Regions from separate parts of the Bradyrhizobium genosp. A genome, predicted to be linked through region 1. Evidence: predicted binding sites of a transcription regulator. Region 1 holds the regulator's gene; each other region holds the start of a gene.
What was found. Region 1 encodes PhoB, which activates phosphate uptake and scavenging genes when phosphate is short. Its sites were predicted from a motif close to TGTCATNNANCTGTCAT; they were not measured.
Positions count from the first base shown of each region.

Region 2: phnC (phosphonate ABC transporter ATP-binding protein) is a predicted target of PhoB. The motif match lies at 2,893-2,909, and genes of this name have one in related genera.
Region 3: ACP2YP_RS27145 (UDP-2,3-diacylglucosamine diphosphatase) is a predicted target of PhoB. The motif match lies at 1,999-2,015, and genes of this name have one in related genera.

Region 1 covers NZ_CP188196.1:8,122,989-8,127,626, forward strand. Annotated here, with positions in the region: gene argF (ornithine carbamoyltransferase) at 1-788, opposite strand, end outside; gene ACP2YP_RS38105 (aspartate aminotransferase family protein) at 788-1,990, opposite strand; gene ACP2YP_RS38110 (GcrA family cell cycle regulator) at 2,443-2,955, shown strand; gene phoB (phosphate regulon transcriptional regulator PhoB) at 3,191-3,898, opposite strand; gene phoU (phosphate signaling complex protein PhoU) at 3,936-4,638, opposite strand, start outside.
Region 2 covers NZ_CP188196.1:7,920,152-7,924,789, forward strand. Annotated here, with positions in the region: gene phnE (phosphonate ABC transporter, permease protein PhnE) at 25-909, opposite strand; gene phnD (phosphonate ABC transporter substrate-binding protein) at 980-1,909, opposite strand; gene phnC (phosphonate ABC transporter ATP-binding protein) at 1,974-2,783, opposite strand; partial or broken gene ACP2YP_RS37135 (chloramphenicol acetyltransferase) at 2,985-3,197, shown strand; gene ACP2YP_RS37140 (alpha-D-ribose 1-methylphosphonate 5-triphosphate diphosphatase) at 3,194-4,387, shown strand; gene ACP2YP_RS37145 (DUF1045 domain-containing protein) at 4,406-4,638, shown strand, end outside.
Region 3 covers NZ_CP188196.1:5,792,804-5,797,441, forward strand. Annotated here, with positions in the region: gene ACP2YP_RS27135 (threonine/serine dehydratase) at 1-39, opposite strand, end outside; gene ACP2YP_RS27140 (glycosyltransferase family 4 protein) at 104-1,162, opposite strand; gene ACP2YP_RS27145 (UDP-2,3-diacylglucosamine diphosphatase) at 1,162-1,974, opposite strand; gene ACP2YP_RS27150 (TetR/AcrR family transcriptional regulator) at 2,184-2,756, opposite strand; gene ACP2YP_RS27155 (DUF4267 domain-containing protein) at 2,877-3,257, shown strand; gene ACP2YP_RS27160 (DoxX family protein) at 3,259-3,579, shown strand; gene thiD (bifunctional hydroxymethylpyrimidine kinase/phosphomethylpyrimidine kinase) at 3,629-4,429, opposite strand.

The DNA of each region.
Region 1 (4,638 bases):
CAGTGCATGAACAGCGCGTCGGACTTGGCCAACGACATCAGCTTCGAATTGACCTGGTAGGGCTTGAGCACGTTGTGGCGGTGCTCGCCTTCCTTATCGCCCATCGACACCCAGGTGTCGGTGACGACGCAATCCGCGCCCTTCACGGCGGCCTCGGGATCGGTGCCGAGCACGATCGGCGCGCCGGTCGCCTTGATGAAGTCGCGCATCACCTTCTTCGGAGCGAGCTCCGGGGGGGTTGCGACATTGAGCTGAAACTTGAAGCGCTCGGCCGCGTGCGCCCAGGACGCCAGCACGTTGTTGTCGTCGCCGGTCCAGGCCACCGTCTTGCCCTCGATCGGGCCGCGATGTTCCTCAAAGGTCAGGAGGTCGGCCATCACCTGGCAGGGATGCGAGCGCCGCGTCAGGCCGTTGATGACGGGCACGGTCGCGTACGCTGCGAGCTCAAGCAGCGCCTCATGATTGAGAATGCGGATCATGATGGCGTCGACATAGCGCGACAGCACACGCGCGGTATCGGCAATGGTTTCGCCGCGGCCGAGCTGCATCTCGGCGCCGGTGAGCATGATGGGCTCGCCGCCGAGCTGGCGCATGGCGACATCGAACGACACCCGCGTGCGGGTCGACGGGCGCTCAAAGATCATCGCCAGCGTCTTGCCTTCGAGCGGCCTGACCGGCTGATGCGCCTTCTGCTTCGCCTTCATGGCGGAGGAGGCCGCGAGCATGTTCTTGAGCTCCGACAGCGGGAGCTCGCTGATATCCAGGAAGTGTTTTGGCGTCTTGCTCATCAGCTTGCCGCCCGCTTGTTACCGGACAGCGCAGTGCAGGCGCGTTCGAGCCGGCCGATGCTGTCCTCGATCTCCGCCTCGGTCACGATCAAGGGCGGCAGGAAGCGCACGACATTGTCGCCGGCACCGACGGTGAGCAGTTTTTCGTTGCGCAGCGCCGTAACCAGGTCACCCGACGGCACCACGGCCTTGATGCCGATCAAGAGCCCCTCGCCGCGAACTTCACTGACGACATCGGGATGGCGGTCGATCACGGAAGCGAGCTTCTGCTTGAGCAGCAGCGACATCTTCTGCACGTGGTCGAAGAAGCCGGGCTCGAGCATGACGTCGAGCACCGCGTTCGCAGCCGAGATCGCCAGCGGGTTGCCGCCGAAGGTGGAGCCGTGCGAGCCGGGCCCCATGCCGGAGGCCGCATCCGCAGTCGCCAGCACCGCGCCGATCGGGAAGCCCCCGCCGAGCGCCTTCGCCAGTGACATCACGTCAGGCGTGACGCCGGTGCGCCGATGAGCGAAGAGATCGCCGGTGCGGCCCATACCGGTCTGCACCTCGTCGAAGGCGAGCAGCAGGCCCTTCTCGTCGCAGAGCTGGCGCAACGCCCGCAGGAAAGAAGGCGTCGCCGAACGCACGCCACCCTCGCCCTGGATCGGCTCGATCAGGATACCGGCGGTCTGCGGACCGATCGCCTTCTTCACGGCCTCGATGTCGCCATGCGGAATCTGGTCGAAGCCATCCATCGGCGGACCAAAGCCTTCGAGATATTTTGCAGATCCCGTCGCAGCCAGCGTTGCCAGCGTGCGGCCGTGGAAAGCGCCTTCGAAGGTGATGATGCGGTAGCGCTCCGGATGACCCTTGGAGAAGTGATGATGGCGGACCAGCTTGATCACACCCTCCAGCGCTTCGGCGCCGGAATTGCAGAAGAATACGAAGTCGGCAAAACTCTCGTTGCAGAGCCGGTTCGCGAGCTTCTCGCCGTCCGGACTCTGGAACAGGTTCGACATGTGCCAGAGCTTGGTCGCCTGCTCCTGCAGCGCCTTGACCAGCGCGGGATGGGCATGGCCGAGCGCGTTCACCGCCACGCCCGACGTGAAATCGAGATAGCGATCGCCATTGGTTGCGATCAACCAGACGCCTTCACCACGCTCAAAACCAATGTCGGCCCTGGCGAAAACGGGGAGCAAATGCGGTGCTGCGCTGTTAGCCATGATGATCTCTTTGGATGTTTCGGACGGCCTGAACGTGCGTTGCGCAGCGCATCATTGGTCCGGAAAACGAAACGTGCCGCCTTTTAAGGGCGGCACGCACGACTATCTTATGCTTGGCACCACGGGTGTCAATGCCGCCCGGAAAGCCCCACGAAATGCTGATTCCGTAGTCTTGCGGTGCCAGATTTGCGGGGTTTTGGCCACGGAACATGTGGAAGCGAGTCGGCGGACTCTTGCGCGTGAGTCACGCCATATTGTAGCGTTTGGCTTGTCAGATACGACATCTCGTGCAGCGGTTCTGATCCTCTAAGTCCTCATGTACCGGCGTAAACGTTCGGGCGTCTCATTGCGCCCGGCGAGCCTTAAGGGATTCTGACGGCACGGGTTTTTCGAGGCTTAGGCATTCGTCGTGCGGCCCCAGGATGGCAGGCGCCGGCGAAGGAAAGGGTGCAATGACGGTTTTGACCTGGTCGGATGATCGCGTCGAGCAACTGAAAAAGCTCTGGGAGGCCGGACTTTCGGCCAGCCAGATCGCGGCAGAGCTCGGTAATGTCACCCGCAATGCCGTGATCGGCAAGGTGCACAGGCTTGGCCTCTCCGGCCGCGCCAAGAGTCCGTCTTCGGCAGCTCCGCGGCCGCGCAAGGCGCGCCCAGCGCAGCACATGATGCGGGTGAGCAGGCCTATGGCACGCGGCAATACCGCGCTGGCGCAGGCCTTCGAGGTCGAGGTCGAGGCCGAGCCGGTCACCTACGACAACGTGGTGCCGATGAGCCAGCGGCTGTCGCTGCTCGAATTGAACGAGGCGACCTGCCACTGGCCGGTCGGCGATCCCTCGAGCCCGGATTTCTTCTTCTGCGGCGGCAAGGCGCTCTCCGGGCTGCCCTATTGCGCCCAGCACTCGCGGGTGGCGTATCAGCCGGCAGCGGATCGCCGGCGTGCGCCGGCGAAGCCGAGCCCGCGCTGAGGTTCAGCGCGCGACGAGTCAACAAAGTTTGGTGTCGTCCCGGCCTAGTGCGCAATTGCGCACGGGGGCCGGGACCCATTCTCCGAGAACGCAATTTCTGCGCTAAGGGGTCACTCCAAGTCCCGCCCACCACGTCCACCTGTGGCTATGGGTCCCGGCCCCCCGCGCGCAATTGCGCAACTAGGCCGGGACGACATTGGAGTCTGTGGCCGCAGCTCAAATCAAACTGCCAGCCCTACGTCTGCTCGGCCTTTGCAAAGCGATCATCGAGCGCATACCCCGCGCCGCGGACGGTGCGGATCGGGTCCTGCTCGCGACCGAGATTGAGCAGCTTGCGCAGGCGACCGATATGCACGTCGACGGTGCGCTCGTCGATATAGATGTCGCGGCCCCAGACGCTATCGAGCAGCTGCTCGCGCGAGAACACGCGGCCGGGGTGCTCCAGGAAGAACTCCAGCAGGCGATATTCTGTCGGGCCGAGATCGATCGGCCGGCCGGAGCGCGCCACGCGGCGCTTTTCGCGGTCGAGCTCGATGTCGCCGAAAGCCAACACGGTAGCGAGCCGCTCGGGGCTTGCGCGCCGGAGCAGACCTTTCACGCGCGCCAGGAGCTCAGGCACCGAGAACGGCTTGACGATGTAATCGTCGGCGCCAGTCGCAAGGCCCCGCACCCGCTCGCTCTCCTCGCCGCGCGCGGTGAGCATGATGATCGGCAGCTGCTTGGTGTCGGACCGCGCACGAAGCCGCCGGCACAGCTCGATGCCTGATAGTCCCGGCAGCATCCAGTCGAGCACGATCAGATCGGGGATGTGCTCCTTGAGGCGGGTGTCGGCGTCGTCGCCGCGCATCACCGTCTCGACGTCATAGCCGTCGCCTTCGAGGTTGTAGCGAAGCAGCTCGGTCAGAGCTTCCTCGTCTTCAACCACCATAATGCGTGCGCCCATGGTGTCGTGGCTCCTTGCGTGTTCAGGTATCGTGAAATCAGGTGTTCGGGACCGGCGCGGCGAACGTCGTCATGTCGCCCTTCGGTCGCTTGTCGGTGATGGCCTGGCCTTCGATCATGTAGAACACGGTCTCGGCAATGTTGGTGGCGTGGTCGCCGATCCGCTCGATGTTCTTGGCGCAGAACATCAGATGGATGCAGAACGAGATGTTGCGCGGATCCTCCATCATATAGGTGAGGAGCTCGCGGAACAGCGAGGTGCAGATGGCGTCGACTTCCTCGTCGCCCTTCCACACCGCCATCGCCGCCGGCAGGTCATGCGCCGCATAGGCGTCCAGCACCGACTTGACCTGCTGCTGCACGAGGTCGGTCATGTGCTCGAGGCCGCGGAACAGTTTCAGCGGATGGAAATCCGTCTCCAGCGCCGCGACGCGCTTGCCCATGTTCTTGGCGAGGTCGCCGATGCGCTCGAGATCGGTCGCGACCCGCATGGCGCCGACGATTTCGCGCAAGTCCACCGCCATCGGCTGGCGGCGGGCGATGGTGAGCACGGCGTGCTCCTCAATCTTCTTCTGGAGGGCGTCGATGTCGGCGTCGGTGGCGACGACGCGCTGGCCGAGCGCGACGTCGCGGCGGATCAGCGCGTCGACGGAATCGACGATCATGCGCTCGGCGAGGCCGCCCATTTCCGCCACCGACCGGGTGAGCTCCTGGAGGTCGGTGTCGAAGGCCTTTGCGGTA
Region 2 (4,638 bases), 200 kb from region 1:
CGGTATTCACTTCCGGCGGCTTGCTCACGTCCGCGCCTCCTTGCCGAACAGGCGGCCGCGCACCCAGCCGGTCGTAATGTCGATCAGGAAGACCGCGACGATGATCGTCACGAGGATCGCGCTGACGTCGGAGTAGTAGAATTTTCGGATCGCGACGATCAGTTCCTGCCCGATGCCGCCGGCGCCGACGAAGCCCATCACCGAGGCCTCGCGCACGTTGATCTCGAAGCGCAGGAGCGCGTAGCTGGCATAGCCCGCCGAGACCTGCGGCAGGATCGCAAAGCGCATGCAGGCGACCCAGCTCGCGCCAGTGGAGCGGATGCCCTCGACCGGCTTCATATCGGCATTCTCGACGATCTCCGAGAACAGCTTTCCGAGCGCGCCGGTGGAGTGGATCGCGATTGCGAGCACGCCAGCCATCGGCCCCAGGCCGAAGGCGATCACGAAGATCAGCGCAAAGACGATGCCGGGCACCGTGCGGGCGAACTCGAGCAGGCGCCGCACCGTGAAGCGCAGCCAGGGCGCGGGCGAGGTGTTTTCAGCGGCGAAGAAATTGAGCGCGAAGGCAAGGACCGCGCCGGTCAGCGTGCCGACATAGCTGATGAGCAGCGTCTCGCCGAGTAGCTTCAGCCATTTGTGCCAGCCCCAGAACCACTCGCCGACATTGGTCCAAACCCGCTGGCCGCTGTCGAGCGTGAGGATGCGGTCGAAATAGCTGATGAAATTGCCGAAATAAGTGAAGAAGGTGCGCAGGTTAACCTCGGCGCCGATCGAGGCCACGATTAGCGCGGCGATGAACAGCGCGGCGCCTGCCAGAAGCCGCAAACGCTTGCGCGCGACTGCCTTGCGGTAAGCGATGTTCAGCGCCGCAAGCTGCGGCTCGGGAAGGATCGAAACGGCGAGGGTCATGTCTTCGATAGTCCATCAAGAAAAAGAGCCGGGTCCAGCGACCCGGCTCCAGTACGTCGTCCTGACGAGGTCAGGTCGCCTTCTTGCGCAGAGCGTCGACGAACTTTATCAGCTCGATGGTCTTGTTGTAGTCGTCGTTGGCGATCGGCTCCCACGGCTTGTTCTTGCCGTCGGAGAGCTTCTTGAACGCCTCGGGGTCTTTCTGCGCCGCATCGAGGAAGGCCTTCTTGATCGCGGCCTTCATGTCGTCGGGCAGATCGCTGAGATAGGCGTAGGGCGAATTGATGATGAGGTCGGACTTCACGATGATCCGGAAGTCTTCCTTCTTCATCACGGTGCCGTCGGTCGACTTCACCATGCCCTTGTTGAGCATGCGGGTCAGGTTGGAATCGTCGTCGGCGTTCCACCAGTTGGCGGCGACGTCGACGGTGCCCTGGGCCAGCGCCAGCACAGCATTCTCGTGGCTGCCGGTGAAGACCACCTTGGAGAAGTAGGCGTCGGGATCGATGCCCATTGCGTTCAGCTTGAAGCGGGGCATGTTGTTGCCCGAGGTCGAGTTCGGATCGACAAGCCCGAGGTTCTTGCCCTTGAGGTCTTCGATCTTCTGGTACGGTGACTTCGCCAGTACGTAGAACACCGAGTAGTAGCCCTTCGAGCCGTCGGCATTGACGTCGATGACGAACGCGTCGGTCTTGACGCCGGTCAGGCGGGCGCGCGCGAACGAGGCCGGGCCGTAATAGCCGATGTGGATGTTGCCGGCGCGCTGGCCCTCGATGACAGCCGCGTAGTCGTTGGCGACACGCAGTGTCACCTTCACGCCGAGCTCCTTCGACAGATAATTGATGAAGGGACCATAACGCTCGGTGACGCCCGAGCCGTTCTCGGCCGGGATCACGGCGAAGGTGATCTCCGGATACTTCGACTTCCAGTCTTCGGCGGAAGCGGATCCGGCGAAGGTGAGCGCGGCGGCGCCTGCGAGAATTAATCTGCGAGTGATCATGATACCCTCTTCATCGGTTGGGGTCTGTGGACGCAAAAACTGGCAATCGAGGATGCGGCGCGGCTCAAGCGGCCGCGGCGGTACCGAGTGCCGGAACACCCTCGGGTGCCGGCGCAGGCGTGCCGCCCATGACGTCGGCGGCTTCGAGATCGTAGAGCTCACGTGCGACAAGGTCGGTCAGCGCGGACGGCGCGCCGTCGAACACCACGCGGCCCTGCGCCATGCCGATCAGGCGGTCGCAATAGCTGCGCGCCAGGTCGAGCGAATGAAGATTGCAGAGCACGGTGATGCCAAAATGCTTGTTGATGCGCAGAAGCGCATCCATGACGATCTTGGTGTTGCGCGGATCGAGCGATGCGATCGGCTCGTCGGCGAGGATAATGTCGGGCTGCTGCACCAGCGCCCTGGCAATCGCGACGCGCTGCTGCTGGCCGCCGGAGAGCTGGTCGGCGCGCTGGGCGGCGAGCGAGGCAATGTCGAACTGTTCCAGCGCCGACATCGCCAGCGCCTTGTCGTGTTCGGGCCAGGTCTGCGTGAGCGAGCGCCAGGCCGGCATCGTGGCCAGACGTCCCATCAACACGTTGGTCAGCACGTCGAGCCGGCCGACCAGGTTGAACTGCTGGAAGATCATCGCAGATCGCGCCCGCCACTGCCGCAGCTCTTTGCCGCGCAGCGCCGTAACGTCGAGGCCGTCGAACATGATGCGGCCCTGCGTCGGCGTCACCAGGCGGTTGATGGTTCGCAGCAGGGTCGACTTGCCGGCGCCGGAGCGCCCGATCACACCGACGAAGCCGCCGGGGGAGATTTGAAACGAAGCGTCGTCCACCGCGGCTTTTGCGCCGAAGCGGCACGTCAGACCTTCCACCACCAGCATGCAGGGCTCCAGAGTAGCTGGAGGCCACCGCTAGCGCCGGCACTTGACACTTGTGTGACATGCACATCGCAGTGCGGCGATCCTACACACCCCACCCCCGTCATCGTGCTGTCATGACATTGTCATCAAGCCACTCGATGACGAGCGCCCGCCCCCGAAATTCTAGGATGCAGCATGGCCAAGGTGCCTTCGGTCCAACCGACCATCGTCGCCGGCAATCCGGCGCGCATCGTGCGGCGGCGGTTCTCGGAAGAGGTTGCCGGACGGCTCGCCAGGCTGGCATGGTGGGACTGGGATCACGACAAATTGCGTGCGGCACTGCCCGATTTCCGCAAGCTCGCAATTGAAGATTTCCTGACGGCATACGAAGCAGGGGCACATTCCTCTGCCAGCAAACGAAGCGCGGTCGCGTGACAGACATTTTCATCGAAGGTGGCCGGGCCCTGATCGGCTCCGAGCTCGCCGAAACCTCCCTTGCAGTATCGGGAACCGACATCGCGCAGATCGATGCGTCTCGCGGCCGCGCGCGGCTGGCGATCGATGCGCGCAACCTGCTGGTACTGCCGGGCATCGTCGATCTGCACGGCGATGCCTTCGAGCGACAGATGATGCCGCGCGCCGGCGTCGATTTCCCGATCGACGTCGCGCTTGCCGACACCGATCGCCAGGTCATCGGCAACGGCATCACCACGGTGTTCCACGCCACGACCTGGTCGTGGGAGCCGGGCCTGCGCAGCGGCGACAATGCAAGGCGCCTGCTCGAGGCGATCGAGCGGCAGCGTCCGCACTTCGCCGCCGACACCCGCTTTCACCTGCGGCACGAGACCTACAATCTCGATGCCGAGGCCGAGATCGGCCAATGGCTCGCCGAGGGGCGCGTCGACCTGTTCGCCTTCAACGACCACATGGACGGCGTCGTCGCCGACATCTCCAATCCGCGCAAGCGCAACCGCATGGTGGAGCGCACCGGACTGTCGAGCGAGGCGTTCGACAAGCTCGTCGCGCATATTGTCTCGCGCGCCGCCGATGTTCCGGCTTCGATCACCCGGCTCGCCGCGGCGGCTCGTGCGGCCGAGGTGCGGATGCTGTCGCATGACGATGCCACCCCGGCGATGCGCCAGGGCTTTCGTGCCCTGGGCGTGAGGCTCGCCGAGTTCCCGATCAACGAGGAGACGGCACGCGAAGCCGCAGATCATGGCGACGCCATCGTCTACGGCGCGCCGAACGTCGTGCGCGGCGGCAGCCACACCGGCTGGACCAGGGCCTCGGACATGATCGCGAAGGGGCTCTGCTCGGTGCTGGCATCCGACTATTACTATCCGGCGCCGCTGCTCGCCGCCTTCCGCCTTGCCGCAGACGGCGTGCTGCCGCTGACGGAGGCCTGGAAGCTGATCTCGTTAGCACCGGCGCAAGCGACAGGCCTCACCGATCGCGGCACGCTCGCCGCAGGCCATCGCGCCGACATCCTGCTGGTCGACGACAGCACGCCGCAGCGGCCGCGGCTGGTCGCAGTGATCGCCGCCGGCAAGCTCGCGCATCTCACCGATGCGACGCGGCTGCTCGGCACTGCGGTGATGCCGCGCGAGACTGTCGTCGCGGCATAAATTGGTTACGCTCAGGCAATGACAGGTTTTCCCCGCTACGCGATCTATTTTGCCGCCGGCGCCGACCATGCGCTGTCCCGCTTCGGCGCCGGGTTGCTTGGCTATGATGCCTATACGGGCGACGAGATTTCGTTTCCGCAGGACGCCCTGCATGTCGCGCCGGACTGGCGCGACATTACCGCCGATCCCCGCAAATACGGCTTTCACGGCACGCTGAAGGCGCCGATGGCGCTGGCGCCCGGCAGGACCGA
Region 3 (4,638 bases), 2.3 Mb from region 1:
GATATCGGCGGGGCCGATCGGAAGGGGCTGTTCGGACATGGGGGGATGTTATCGCGCCGGATGAGGCGCGGGCAAGACACCTCCGCGCGAGGTTTTCACTCACTTAGGCGACGAAGCGTGGCTGTTCCGCACCGGTCCGGCCGGGCAGCACCGCATCGACCGCGCGGATGCTGTCCACAAAAGCCCTCGCCGAGGCTTCCCAAGTGTAATTGGAGGCGAATTTGACGCAAGCCTGCCTGGAGATATCAAGCGCCGCGAAGCAGGCGTTGCGCAAATCATGATCCAGCACGCCGACCGGCGCGTCGCCGATGACGTCGCGGGGACCCTTCACCGGGAAGGCCGCGACCGGCAGGCCGCTCGCCAGCGCCTCGAGCAGGACCAGGCCGAACGTGTCGGTCTTGCTCGGAAACACGAAGACGTCGGCTGCCGCGTAGATGTCGGCCAGCTCCTCGCCGTGCTTTTCGCCCAGAAAAATCGCGTCGGGATAGGCCTCTTCCAGCGCGTTGCGCGCCGGGCCGTCGCCGACGATCACCTTGGTGCCGGGCAGATCGATGTCGAGGAACGCCTCGAGATTCTTCTCCACCGCGACGCGGCCGACCGAAAGGAACACCGGGGCCGGCAGGCAGAGGTCGACGGCGCGAGGATGGAACAAATCGGTGTCGACGCCGCGCGGCCACAGCACGACATTGTCGAAACCGCGCTCGCCGAGCTCCCGGGCTAGCGCAGGCGTAGCCGCCATCACAGCGCGGCTCGGGCTGTGGAATTGGCGCAGCGCCCGCCAGATCAGCGAGCCCGGAACCGGCACGCGGGCGCGGACATATTCGGGAAAGCGGGTGTGGAAGCTGGTCGTGAACGGCAGCTTGCGCTGCCGGCAATAGCGGCGGACCATCAGGCCGATCGGCCCTTCCGTCGCGATATGGATGCTGTCGGGCCGCGCTTCCTCGATCAGCTTCGCGATTCGCGCCGGGCGCGGCATGGCGAGCCGCACGTCGCGATAGCTCGGCATCGCAAAGGTACGGAACGATTGCGGTGTCAGGAACGTGAACTCGACACCAAAACCTTCGACACTAAGCCCCTTGGCGGCGTCAGCGAGCTTGGTCAGCGTCCGAACCACACCATTGACTTGCGGGTGCCAGGCGTCGGTCGCGACCAGGATGCGCATCAAGCAGCTCTTGCTGCCACCTGCGGGACTTGCGCCGGCCTCTGCAAATGGTCCGCCCAGGTGATGATCTCGAAATGGCCGTCATCGTGCTCGACGAGCGCGGTGCAGCTCTCGACCCAGTCGCCGCAATTCATGTAGCGGATGCCGTTCTCGTCACGGATCACGGCGTAGTGGATGTGGCCGCAGATCACGCCGTCGGCGTCATGACGCCGTGCCTCGGCCGAGAGCGCCTGCTCGAACGCACCGATATAGTTCACGGCGTTCTTGACCTTCTGCTTGGCCCATTGCGACAGCGACCAATACGGTACGCCGAACATGCGGCGGAAGAAGTTGACGAAGCGATTCATCTGGATCGCGAAGTCGTAGGCCTTGTCGCCGAGATGGGCGAGCCAGCGCGCGTTCTGCACCACGAGATCGAAGATATCGCCGTGGATGACGAGGTAGCGCTTGCCGTCCACGCCGGTGTGGACGGTGTTCTCGACGACGTCGATGCCGCCGAAATGAGTGCCGTAATAGTTGCGCAGGAACTCGTCGTGATTGCCCGGCACGTAGATGATCTTGGCGCCCTTGCGCGCCTTGCGCAGCAGCTTCTGGACCAGATCGTTATGCGATTGCGGCCAGTGCCAGCTCGATTTCAGCGCCCAGCCATCGACGATGTCGCCGACGAGATAGATCGTGTCGGCGTCATGGTAGCGCAGAAAGTCCAGCAAAAGATCGGCTTGCGAGCCGCGGGCTCCGAGATGAACGTCGGAGATGAACAACGTGCGAAAGCGCCTTTCAGGGCTTTCGTCACTCACATCGTAACTTCCCATGCGACATGCCTGTAACAATATCCCGTGACAGGGGGATGACGATTGAACCTTTGAGGCACCTCAGATAAGAATCAGACCTTGCCTCGCCCTCTCCGCGAATATCAGCCCCATGCGACAATCAGGCGACATGGTTGAGCAAGGGTTGTCCGCAAAAGTCCGGGCCGGAGCGCGACACATATCAGACGGGACGCGATCCGCGAGCAGGCGAGCTATTTTCCGGAAACGACGATCGCCCGAACAATGAATGCGATGCGTTCGGTACGTGCGCTGAGCCTAATTCGGCCCGAACGTTCGAGTTCAGCGAGTCCATGCAGGGCTGCCCAGAAAACCTCGGTCGCAGCACCCACGTCGGTGCAAAACGGCGTAACGACTGCCGCAAGGGCGTCGAAGCCGGCCCGTAGTTCCGGTCTGGTCCCAGCTTCAGCGAAGCGCAAATCCGTCGGAAGAATGAACATGGCCTCATAGAGCGCGGGATTGCGGAGTGCAAAGGCGAGATAGGCCGTCGCGACATTCTTGATGGCGTTTCGTCCGGTCGATCCACTTGCCGCTTCCCGAAGATCTGCCGTGATCTCTCGGAAACCCTCGAGTGCAACCGCCGTAACGATCGCATCCCTGTTTTCGAAATGCGAATAGAGGACCGGCTGACTGTGTTCGATCTCGTCGGCAAGGCGACGGATCGTAACGGCGTTCCATCCCTCGCGCTCCGCGATCACGCGTGCTGCCGCGATGATGCGGCGTTCGCGATCAGCCCGCTGCCTGTCTTTCCGCTCAGCGATACCCAACCTTCGATCTCCCGGGCAGATAGTCGGTCCTTATTATCGACGCTTGACGATCTAACAACGCTAGAATATATAATATAGCAATGCTAGATTATTTTACTCAAGCTAGGAAAATCGACTGTGATGCATTGGCTTCCGCTTGGAACGGCACTGCTCGTGGCCCTCGCGATTATCGCGATCGGTACCCAATATGTCGTGAGCCCGACGACTGCGACACGCAGTTTCGGCCTGCCACTCCCTGAATATGGCGCCAACACCGTTTGGTGGCTTCGCCTCAAGGGCGTTCGTGACATCGCGTCGGGATTGACCGTACTGGCATTCATGGCGTGGGGTGTCCGCCGCGGGGTCGGCATCATCCTGCTCGTTGAAGCCATCATCCCCGTCGGCGACATGCTGCTCGTGCTTGCCGCCAAAGGCTCGGCAAGAAGCGCTTTCGGCATTCACGGCCTCACGGCGGCAGTCATGGTTTGGGCAGCCATCCCCATGATGATGGATTTGCCCTGAGATGATCCATGCTGTTTCGGTCTATCTGCTCATTGCCGGACTCTTTGGCGCAGGCCTCTATAACGCGATCGGCACTCCCGCGACGCAGAGCAGCTTCATTCGATGGGGTTGCCCGCGTTGGTGGAGCACCCTTACCGGCGGACTGGAGATGGTGTGTGCCGTTCTGATTGCGCTCCCTGCCAGTCGCATTGTTGGCCTGACGCTAGCCGCGGCAATCATTTCGGCCGCGGTTTTGACCGTTCTGCGCCATCGCGAATTTTCGCACCTTGTACCGCTTGGTGTCTTTGCCACCTTGATGGCTCTCGCAGGAACCCTGCCTTGAGGGCCGATATTGCCAATCCGATCTCACGGCCGCCGTTTCGCGGCCAGCCTCAGTAAAACTTGTGGAAATGATGGATCGGCCCGTGGCCGTGTCCGACACTGAAGCGTTCGGCCGCCGCGATCGCCGCGCTGATCCAGCTCTTGGCGTTGCGCACGGCCGTCTCGAGATCCTCGCCCTTGGCGAGGCCCGCGGCAATCGCCGAGGACAGCGAGCAGCCGGTGCCGTGGGTGTTGCGGGTCGCGACGCGCGACGCGGCAAGCGCGATCGTTTTGTCGGTGCTGACGAGATAGTCGATACTCTCAGTGCCCTCGCCGTGCCCGCCCTTGATCAGGACCGCGCGGCTGCCGAGCCCCAGAAGACGACGCCCCTGGCTTTCGATCTCGGCCTCGCTTCGCACGAGCGGTTCGTCCAGCAGTGCCGCCGCCTCCGGTAAATTGGGCGTGATCACCGACGCCAACGGCATCAGCTTCGTGCGTAATGCCTCGACCGCCTCCGCCGCCAGCAGGCGATCGCCGGAGGTCGCGACCATCACGGGATCGAGCACGATATGGCGAGGCTTCCAGCGCGCCAGCGCAGCGGCGATCGCATCGATGCTCTCGGCATGCGCCACCATGCCGATCTTGACCGCGCCGACGTCGAGATCGGAGAACACCGCATCGATCTGCGCGGTGACGAACGCGGCGGGTACCGCATGAATGCCGGTAACGCCTTTGGTGTTCTGCGCCGTCAGCGCCGTGATCGCGGACGCGCCGTAGACGCCGAACGCGGCAAAAGTCTTCAGGTCGGCCTGAATGCCGGCGCCGCCGCTGGAATCAGAGCCGGCGATGGTGAGCGCCACGGGCGTCGTCATCGGGCGGTTTCCAGGGTTTTCCAAGCCAGGCTTTTCGAAGTCATGGCTTCTCCTACCGCGCGCTCCGAGCACCAGCAAGCTGCGAATCACGCAGGCGCGGTGTCAGGCAGCGTTGTCGTCCCGGAAACGTGCATATCCGGTGAAATAAAACCTAGGCATCGCCCGGCCTTGGCGGGTCCATCCAAATCAGTGAAACCTTTGATTGATTC